DNA from 3 places in the Kocuria oxytropis genome. Region 3 is predicted to be linked to each of the others. Evidence: riboswitches for the same ligand, from Rfam matches in the RefSeq annotation. Region 3 holds a riboswitch; each other region holds the start of a gene.
The links. Region 3 has a riboswitch for cyclic di-AMP ahead of QYM41_RS15785 (C40 family peptidase). Riboswitches for the same ligand answer to the same signal wherever they lie in the genome.
Positions count from the first base shown of each region.

Region 1 (3,226 bases), on a different contig from region 3:
TTCGGGGCCGGGGCGGCCACGGCCGCGACGACCGGGGTCTCGACCGTCCGCTCCGCCTTCTTCTCGGTCTTCTTCTCCGCCTTCTTCTCGGTCTTCTTCTCCGCGGGCTTCTCGGCCTTCGTCACGTGGGCGACGGGCTCGAGAGACACGGTGGGCGCCGCGGTGGGGGTGGCGGCCGCGACGGCCGACAGCGGGGCGTCGGCGGAGGCGTCCTGGGACGGAGCGGCCTGCACGGAGACGGTGGTGGCGACGGCGAGGCCGGAGAACGCGGCGACGGCGGCGACCGTGCGGGCCTTGCCGCTCAGGAGGGAGGCGATGCCGTTCGGGGAGGACAGGTCACGAGTCATGAGGAGTTCAGGCGGCTTTCTGGCGGGGCCGGGGCGGTCTGCCGGAGGGACGCGGAGACAGCGCGGATCACCCCGGGCGGTGCTCGGGGTGATCCGGTGTCCGGCAGGACCGTGTTCCGGGATCGGGAACGACGGCCGGGCGAGCGGAGGAGGGGGCCGTCCGGTCGGACAGCAGGGAGCACGGAGAACCGGGAGAGCGGAACTCCGTGGGGGGGGGGAGAAAAGGATCGGGCGCCGCCCGCGGGTTGTCCCCGCGGGCGGCGGGCCGGATCAGAAGGTGTAGTAGCCGTCCAGCTGCATGGCGTTGACGGAGTGCACCTGGGTGCCCTGGGTGGGGTTGAGGGCGGAGATCATCTTGCCGGCGCCGATGTAGATGCCGACGTGCGCGCCGCCGTTCTGGGAGACGAGGTCACCGGGCTGCGGGTTGGCCGTGGGGGTGCCCGCGGCGAACTGGGACCAGGTGGTGCGGGGCAGGTCGATGCCGTTCTGCGCGAACACCCACTGGGTGAAGCCGGAGCAGTCCCAGGCGCCGTAGGCGGTGCCGCCGTAGACGTAGCCCGCACCCTGGGCGGACATCGCGGTGCCCACGATGCCGCCGGCCGCCGGGGCGATCGCGGTGGTGGCGGTGGACTGCGGGGTCACGCTCGCGGTGGAGGCGGCCTGCGGAGCCGGGGCGGGGGCCGGGGCCTGGTAGGCCGGGGCCTCGTAGGCGGGCTGCGCGGCGACCGGGGCCTGGTAGGTGTACGAGGTGTAACCGGCCAGCGAGGCGGAGGCCGGGGCCGAGTAGGCCGCACCGGACTCGACGGGAGCCTGGGCGTAGGCCTGCGCCGGAGCGATGGAGCCGATCATCGCGGCGCCGGCGGCGGCGGCGATGGTGGTGTTGCGCACGACGTGCGAGGTGCTCTCGGCACGGTGGCGGGCAGTGTTCTGCTGGAAAAGCGACATGGGTGAGTTCCTCCCTTTGCCTACGAGGTGAGCTGTCGGATTCGGGTGGGAGACACCCGGCCGCAGAGCGCACGCGCTCTGACGACTTAACCCCAAGGACCCGGATCACCGGGACCGAAAGTGGTTCCCCCGCTTCTGCCAAGCAGTTTCTGTGAAGAGGCCACGGGGCACCGGCAGAATTCGGCGATGTGCTCCGTGGGCGCCGATCCGACCAGTGATCAGCACGCGTTGAACAGTACATGATTGATTACGGAAGTGTCACGTTTTGATCACGGCCGATCACGGTCGGGACACGGTCAGCCTCCGAATCATGCCCTTTTGATCTCTTCTCGGATATGAGTTCCCATCCGTGACGTTCTGTGGAGCGCACCTCGGAGGACCGAGAATCCGCACGTCACCGGGGGTGCGGCGCCCCGGACGGGCCCGCCGGGCCGGACTGGCCGAAAGTCGCTTGTGAACGTCCCCACACTGCGGTCCGCCCCCTCGCCCGGACATGCCGGAGACCCCTCGAGGGTGCCCTCCGGAGCGCCCCCGGAGTGCCCTCGGCGGCCTCCGGCGACAGGTCAGCGAGCGAGGACGCGGATGGCCGCGGCGGTGCGCAGGTCGATCTCGGCGGACCGGCCCGTGGCCGGCACCTCGACGCGCACGCGCTCACCGTCCACCCGGGCCCTGACCTCCGCGCCCGTCAGCACGCCCACGTCGCTCAGCACGCCCAGCAGGTCGGCGTCCGCCTGGACCACCTCCGGCAGCAGGGCCACGGTGTGGGCCTCCTCCGGCAGCCGGCGGGCGGCGTCGAGCAGGGAGGGGTGCGCCGCGGCGGGGCTCTCCTCGACCCCCAGGGCGGCCAGACCCGGGATCGGGGTGCCGTACGGCGAGTGACGGGGACTGTGGAGCAGGTCCACGAGCCGCCGCTCGACCTGCTCGCTCATGACGTGCTCCCAGCGGCAGGCCTCGTCGTGGACCTGGGCCAGGTCCAGGCCGATGACGTCCGCCAGCAGCCGCTCCGCCAGCCGGTGCTTGCGCATGACCTGCACGGCCCGCTCCCGCCCCGCCTCGGTGAGCAGCAGCGACCGGTCCGGGCCCATGGTCAGCAGCCCGTCCCGCTCCATCCTGGACACCGTCTGCGAGACCGTGGGCCCCGAGTGGTCCAGACGCTCCACGATGCGGGCCCGCATCGGGGTGATCCCCTCCTCCTCGAGCTCGAGCACGGTCCGCAGGTACATCTCCGTGGTGTCGATCAGGTCGCTCATGCCTCAGTCATCCTTCGTCCGGCCGTCCGGCCCCGGGGATCCCGCCCGGTCCGGTCTTCCCGCACGAGCTTAGTGGGCGGCCCGCACCGGCGGCGGAGGGAGCCGGCCGCCGCGCCCGCCGCCGCCCGTGGGGCAGAATGGGCGGCGGGCGCGACCAGCGCGAGCGCCCTCCGGCGGCCGCGCCCGCCGACGCCCGTCACCCGCCGCCCACCATTGCCCAGGGAGCGCCCGTTGCCCGCACACGTCACCATCCCCCAGCACCTGCTGCCCCTCGACGGCCGGTTCGGCGCCGGCCCCTCGAAGATCCGCCCGGCCCAGGTCGAGGCCGTCGCCCGGGCCGGGTCCGCGCTGCTCGGCACCTCGCACCGCCAGGCGCCGGTCCAGGAACTGGTGGCCTCGGTGCGCGAGGGACTCGCCCGGTTCCTCGGCCTGCCCGAGGGCCACGAGGTGCTGCTGGGGCTGGGCGGGGCCACGGCCTTCTGGGACGCCGCCGCCTTCGGGCTCGTCGAGCGGAAGGCCCAGCACCTGGTGTTCGGGGAGTTCGGGGCGAAGTTCGCCCAGGCCACCGGTGCCGCCCCGTTCCTGGAGGGCGCCTCGGTCGTGGAGTCCGCCCCCGGCACCCGGCCGCAGGCCCGGGCCGAGGAGGGGGTGGACGTCTACGCGTGGCCCCAGAACGAGACCTCC
Region 1 covers NZ_JAVFXA010000003.1:57,862-61,087, reverse strand. The annotation lists gene QYM41_RS04260 (C40 family peptidase) at 1-347, opposite strand, end outside; gene QYM41_RS04255 (C40 family peptidase) at 618-1,292, opposite strand; cyclic di-AMP (ydaO/yuaA leader) riboswitch at 1,298-1,447, opposite strand; gene QYM41_RS04250 (metal-dependent transcriptional regulator) at 1,856-2,542, opposite strand; gene serC (phosphoserine transaminase) at 2,774-3,226, shown strand, end outside.
Region 1: linked by a shared signal. The riboswitch ahead of QYM41_RS04255 (C40 family peptidase) and the one ahead of QYM41_RS15785 (C40 family peptidase) in region 3 are both predicted to bind cyclic di-AMP.

Region 2 (3,226 bases), on a different contig from region 3:
CGTGTCCTGAGGCAAGAGGACGCGGCGCTGGCGAACCTACGGTTGGTCGGTGACCGTTTGGGGTGCCGCTGACTGTGCGAAGGGCGCGCGCCCATCGGGTGCCGGGTCGGGGATCACCGCACTGGACCGGCTGGAACGGGTCGACGGGGATCATGACGTCCCGGTGGCGGCCCGTTCCAGCCGGTGGGGGTTCAGCTCGTGGTCCTGGATCAGGCCGCGAACCACTCCTCCAACCAGCCCTGCATGAGCTCGATCTCCACCTGCTGGTCCTCGATCATCTTCTCCGCCATGGCTCGCAGCTCGGGGTCGGTGCCCATCTGCAGCTCCATCTCGGCCATGTCGAGAGCCATCTGGTGGTGGGCGATCATTTGTTCGAGGAAAGCCTGGTCGAACTCGTCCCCGGACAGTTTCGCCAGCTCCTCCAGGCTCATGCCGTCCATGCCGTCCATGCCGTCCATCTCGCCCATCATGGCGCCCTGCATGTCGGCATTCATGCTCTGACCATGGCCGCCATGGTGGCCGTGGCCGTGTCCGTGGTGGTGCCCGTGGCCGTGGTGGTGGTGCCCCGGGGTGTTCCCGGCGGCCAGCCGCTGGGCCGCTGCTTCCAGCTGCTGGATCTCCTCGGTCTGGGCCTCGATGATCTTCTCCGCCAGGTCACGGATCTCGGGGCGCTCGGACTTCTGCAGGGCCAGCTCGGCCATGTCGGTGGCACCCTGGTGGTGGGGGACCATCATCACGGCGAAGTGGCGGTCATGGTTCATGTGCCGCTCAGCGCCCGTCTGCGCGGAGGCGGAGGCGGGCTGGTGCGTCGGGGACGCGACCGCCGCGGTCGCTCCGGCACCGCTGAGGGCCAGCGCCAGGGCCGTCCCGGCGGCCAGGTGCTTGATCGTCGACGTCATGAAGAAACTCTCTTTCGCAGCAGCCCGTGCTGGGCCTGCACATTGTGGTGTTTGCTCTGCTCAGCCTCGGGTCGAGGCGGGCCGATCCATTGACGGTAGCCCCGCCGCAGCTGGCTTCTCCGGGTTGGGAGGGCTGGGCGGTAGATCTTCACTGAACTTTCAAGAGCGGGTCCGTCAGGCGGCCAAATCGGGGTGTTCCCCGGCGTTGGCCGGGTGCAGGCATCTCCGGTTCTGGCCGGCCGGTCCCGGATGCTGGTCAGATGGGGGGCACACACGCCGCCCGCCACGCGTGGCATTCGTGGCGGGCGGCGTGTTGGCTCAACGGAAAGTGACGTAGCCGACCGTCGGCATGGCATTCACGCTGTGCACGAAGGTGCCCTGGGTGGGGTTCAGCGCGGAGATCATCTTGCCGCCACCGAGGTAGATCCCGATGTGGGCCCCGCCGTTCTGGACCACGAGGTCGCCGGGCTGCGGGTCGGTGGTCGGGGTGCCGGCCGCCCACTGCTGCTGGCTGGTGCGGGGGATGTCGATGCCCTGCTGGGCGTAGACCCACTGGGTGAACCCGGAGCAGTCCCAGGCGCCGAAGTCCGTGCCGCCCCAGACGTAGCCGGTGCCGACACCCTGCATCGCGGTGCCGACAATGCCGCCGGCCGCAGCGGAGATCTCGGAAATGTCCGAGGACTGGGGGGAGAGACTCGAGGTGGCCTGCCCAGCGGCCGGAGCGTCCGGCTGGCTCGCCGTCTGCACGGTGACGGGGGACTGGGAAGCGGCCGGTGTCGGGGAGGTCGCGGGGGCCGAGTATGCGGTGTCGGTCGTGGCGGGGGCTTCGGCATAGGCCTGAGCCGGGGCGACGGAGCCGATCACCGCCGCGCCGACAGCGGCGGCCAGGGTCGTGGTGCGCACCAGGTGCGAGGGGGTCTGGGCGCGGTGGCGGGCAGAGCTACGCGTGAAGAAAGCCATGAATGAGGGTCCTCCTTTTGCCTACGAGGTGAGCTGTCGGGTTCGGGTGGGAGGCACCCGGCCGCTGAGCCTGCAGCTCCGGCGGCTTCACCCCAAGGTCCGGGTGCGGACCGGGTATGGTTCCCCCGCTTCTGCCAAGTCATTTCTGTGATGGGGACCCCGGCTGCCGGCAGAATTCGGCGAAGCACCCGGGGAAGCCGATGAGATCAGCCAACGGCACGCAGAGGACACTAGCGCCTGGATAACGAAAAGGTCACATTCCTTGTGGTGCCGGGAAAAGGCTTGCAGCGACTCCGCGCGGTCGTCGGCGAACCGCGGGTCGTCCACGACACCCGGGGGCACATTCGTTCCGGCGTGGTGGCGCCACCAGTTGTCTTTCCTCCCGGTGCCACCACTCATCGGGACCGCCGGGGGAGGCCCTGACCTGCGGCATCGCGCCGATGAGCGCGCTGGGGGCTGGGATCCGCAGCCCCTCTGCACTCATGGCCCTACCGGCCTGCGTCCTGTCCGGGGAGGGGCGGGCCCCCGGGCGAAGTCCAGCGTTCCACAAGGTTTTTATCGGATTTCTGCACAAAAGTACCCAGCATTTCCTGAGGGGAATGAGCTATTTCCTTCATGAAATCTTCATATCCGAACATGGCCCGGCCGGGAAAAGGCCCTTTTCTTCACGGAATCTTTAAACCATTCCGGGTCTGTGGCTGGTGCTGGGGGCCGGGACCTCGATGAAGGCGCCAGATCGTGACTCATGTGACCTCGATGCTCGAGACCGGCTCCCCATCCACCCGCGCCTCGTGGGCCGTGAGATCGACGGTCTGGTCCCCGAACACTCGGGCCGGCTCCACGGTAGTCACGGTGGTTCGGGACCGGCGCAGCACCGCGGCCACTCTCGCGACGAGCTCGCCCACGCTGAAGGGCTTGGTGATGTAGTCATCAGCCCCGGCGGTCAGGCCGGCCAGTTAGTCGTCTTCGTCCCCGCGGGCGGTGAGCATCAGCACGTAGCACTGGGAGACCCCCCGATCCTGCGGCACACCTCGATCCCGTCCAGCCCGGGCAACCCCAGATCCAGCACCACCACATCAACGCTCCGGCTGCGGGCGGCCTCCACCGCGCCGGGCCCGGTGTGGGCGGTGGCGACCATCTGCGCCAGGGGCTTTTCGTCGTCCACCACCAGCACCCGCCCGGCCGCCGCGTCAGTGCCAGGATGCATGACTTCAGTGTCCCCTCGGTCCGGGAGGCTTTCATGCCGAAGGTCGGTTGCGGGAGGAATCTTCGTCAGACCTTCACTGAGAACGCCACGGGGCCGCACCCCGGCCGGTCCACAATGGTGGGTGGCCCTCGCACCGTGGTGCGAGGCGGAAAGGACCCAT
Region 2 covers NZ_JAVFXA010000018.1:39,524-42,749, reverse strand. The annotation lists gene QYM41_RS15375 (DUF305 domain-containing protein) at 210-899, opposite strand; gene QYM41_RS15370 (C40 family peptidase) at 1,218-1,859, opposite strand; cyclic di-AMP (ydaO/yuaA leader) riboswitch at 1,866-2,034, opposite strand; partial or broken gene QYM41_RS15365 (response regulator transcription factor) at 2,723-3,066, opposite strand; gene QYM41_RS15360 (F510_1955 family glycosylhydrolase) at 3,225-3,226, shown strand, end outside.
Region 2: linked by a shared signal. The riboswitch ahead of QYM41_RS15370 (C40 family peptidase) and the one ahead of QYM41_RS15785 (C40 family peptidase) in region 3 are both predicted to bind cyclic di-AMP.

Region 3 (3,226 bases):
CACCGCCGAGGGGCGCAGCACCTGGTACTCCCTGGCCGATCCCCGCCTCGGGGCCGCCCTGGGGGACCTGCTGGAGCTGGTGGTCACCGTGGACCCGACCTGCTGCTCCCCGGAAGGATGCACCTGCACATGACCTCCCTGACCCTGGACCCCAAGCCCATCACCGATGCACGCCGGGCGGTGCTGCACCGCAGGGTGCGCTGGATCGTGGCCGGCACCATCACCTACAACGTGCTCGAGGCGGTCATCGCCCTGACCGCCGGCACCATCGCCTCCTCCTCGGCGCTGATCGGCTTCGGCCTGGACTCGATCGTGGAGGTCCTCTCCGCGGCGGCGGTGGCGTGGCAGTTCGCCGCCCCGGACCCGCACCAACGGGAAAAGGTGGCGATGCGGGTGATCGCGTTCTCCTTCTTCGGCCTGGCCGCCTTCGTCACCGTCGATGCGATCCGCGCCCTGCTCGGGGCCGCCGAGCCGGAACACTCCCCGGTCGGCATCGGACTGGCCGCGGTGAGCCTGCTCATCATGCCGTTCCTGTCCTGGTTCGAACGCCGCACCGGCCGGGAACTGGGCTCCGCTTCTGCGGTGGCCGATTCCAAGCAGACCCTGCTGTGCACCTACCTCTCCGCCGTGCTGCTGGTAGGCCTGGTGCTCAACAGCACCCTGGGCTGGTCCTGGGCCGACCCGCTGGCTGCGCTGGTGATCGCCGCCGTGGCGGTCAAGGAGGGGCTGGAGGCCTGGCGCGGAGACGCCTGCTGCACTCCCGTTGCGGTCCTCACCGCCGAGGACGGTGCACACTGCGGTGGATGCGGTCCCAACTGCGCCCACTGAGCACGGTCGGCACGCGTCGGCGCCCCGAGACGAGGACGCCGGGGCGCACGGCTTCTCAGGAACCGAGGTAGACGGAGATCGCGGCGAACAGCGCAACTCCGCCGGTGAGCAGGATCGGTCCCGGCACGCTGGTGTCGCCTTCGTGGGCTTGGTCGGGCATCTCCTCGACCACAACGCTGGCTAACGTTCCGCCAGTCAGTGCGAGCATGGACAGAGCCCAAATTTCCGGGGCTTGATGCAGCGCGAAATATCCCAGGATGGCCGCGGGCTTCGCTCTCGATCCACCCGCCGCGCCTTTTGAAGTGGCTCCTGTCCCCACCGCTGTGTGGGCGACGACTCCCCGCGCAGCGCCCACGCACCAACAAGCCACCTCACTCAAAGCGCAGAGCGCCCCGCCTTTCTCGGGAAATTAACAGGAAAAAGCCGACAACAATTCAGGTCTTCATCAAGCCTTGACCACTTCTTTACGATCTCTATACATTCCCGAATCGGATTGTGATTGTTTCGTAATCTCCTTGTACTCTTCAGTGCGTGCCGACCACTGATCCTGTCGGCGCCCTCGTGGCACATCGCCGAGTTCTGCCGGTGCCCGGGGTTCCTGAAGAGAAATCGCTTGGCAGAAGCGGGGGAACCATTACCGGTCCCGGTGTACCGGGGCCTTGGGGTTAAGTCTCAGAGCGCGTGCGTTCTGCGACCGGGTGTCTCCCACCCGCATCCGACAGCTCACCTCGTAGGCAAAGGGAGGAATCCACCCATGTCGCTTTTCAAGCAGCACACTGCCCGTCACCGCGCCCAGACCTCCTCGCGCGCCGTGCGTACCACCACCGTCGTCGCCGCCGCCGGCGCCGCACTGGTGGGCTCCATCGCTCCGGCCCAGGCCTACGCCGAGATCCCCGCCGCCTCCGGGTCCTCCTATGCGGCTCCGGCATCGGCGACGGCCAACCTGGCCTCCTACACCACCCCGGCCCCGGTCGCCGCGCAGCCCGCCGCTCCGACCCCGGCCCCGCAGCAGAGCGCCGCCACCTCGAGCGTGAGCCCGCAGTCCACCGCCATCACCGAGATCGCCCCGGCCGCCGGCGGCATCGTGGGCACGGCCATGCAGGGCGTGGGCACCGGCTACGTCTGGGGCGGGACCTCCTTCGGGGCCTGGGACTGCTCCGGATTCACCGGCTGGGTCTACGCCCAGAACGGCATCGACATCCCCCGCACCAGCTTCCAGCAGATCGCCGCCGCCACCCCGACGTCCAACCCGCAGCCTGGTGACCTGGTGTCCCAGAACGGCGGCAACCACATCGGCATCTACATCGGTGGCGGCAAGATGGTCTCGGCGCTGAACCCGACCCAGGGCACCTTCGTCCACTCCGTCAACGCCATGCCCGTCGACGGGTACTACACCTACCGGTGAGTCTCGCCGATGTGGTGAAGGCCGGCCGGTGGGCTCATCCGTCAGGTGCGGAGTGCCCCGCCAGGATCATCGTCGATGGACCGCATGGGTGCACTCGGATGGACCGCATGGGTGCACTCCGCAGCTGTAGCCGCAGACTCGAACGATTGCCACGATCCTGTCGATGTGCACACGCCAGCGAATCGGCACACGGGGAGCAGTCCTGCGGAGAGGATCGGAGAGTGCTCATGGCCTTGCCCTGTCTTCCGCTGGACGCGGGCAGTGCTTATCCTGCTCCGCCTCGGCATTGGAGCGAGAGCCCTTAGGGTGCAGCGATGGCTCGGGGGACGGGGATGCCGCAGTGGCGGACGGCACCCCCGTCCGCCCTCACCGTATGAATACGAGCTGGACATTGCCCGATCATCAAGGGAAGCCCCTCATCTCCTTTGATACAGATTCTGCTGTACGGTTATTGGATGAGGATCTTGTCCCCGGTCGCGGTGATGTCCCGTTTCGGCAAAGCACTGGCCGATCCCACCCGGGCCGCGGTGCTGCTGCAGCTGCAGCAGGGCCCAGCGGTGCCCTCGGAACTGGCGGCCCGGATCGGGGTGAGCCGGCAGATCCTGTCCAACCACCTGGCCTGTCTGCGCGACTGCGGGTTGGTCGTGGGCGTGCCGGTGGGGCGCAACGTGCGCTATGAACTCTCGGACCCCAAGCTGGCCCACGCGTTGGAGGACCTGCTGGGCACTATCCTCACCGTCGAACCGGTGTGCCGGTGCGGGACACCCGAGTGCGCCGCCGAGGCCCTCGCCGATGACGCCACCACCCAGGAGATTCCGGTATGAGCGGCGAGCACGATCATTCCCACGCCGGCGCCGGGCGGAGGGGGAAACTGGCAGTGGTGTTCGCCATCACCGCCACGATTATGGTCGCCGAGATCATCGGTGCGGTGGTCTCGGGCAGCCTGGCGCTGCTGGCCGATGCCGGGCACATGTTCACCGACTCGGCCGGGCT
Region 3 covers NZ_JAVFXA010000020.1:18,860-22,085, reverse strand. The annotation lists gene QYM41_RS15800 (ArsR/SmtB family transcription factor) at 1-133, shown strand, start outside; gene QYM41_RS15795 (cation efflux transmembrane domain-containing protein) at 130-828, shown strand; gene QYM41_RS15790 (hypothetical protein) at 884-1,036, opposite strand; cyclic di-AMP (ydaO/yuaA leader) riboswitch at 1,424-1,577, shown strand; gene QYM41_RS15785 (C40 family peptidase) at 1,583-2,233, shown strand; gene QYM41_RS15780 (ArsR/SmtB family transcription factor) at 2,689-3,057, shown strand; gene QYM41_RS15775 (cation diffusion facilitator family transporter) at 3,054-3,226, shown strand, end outside.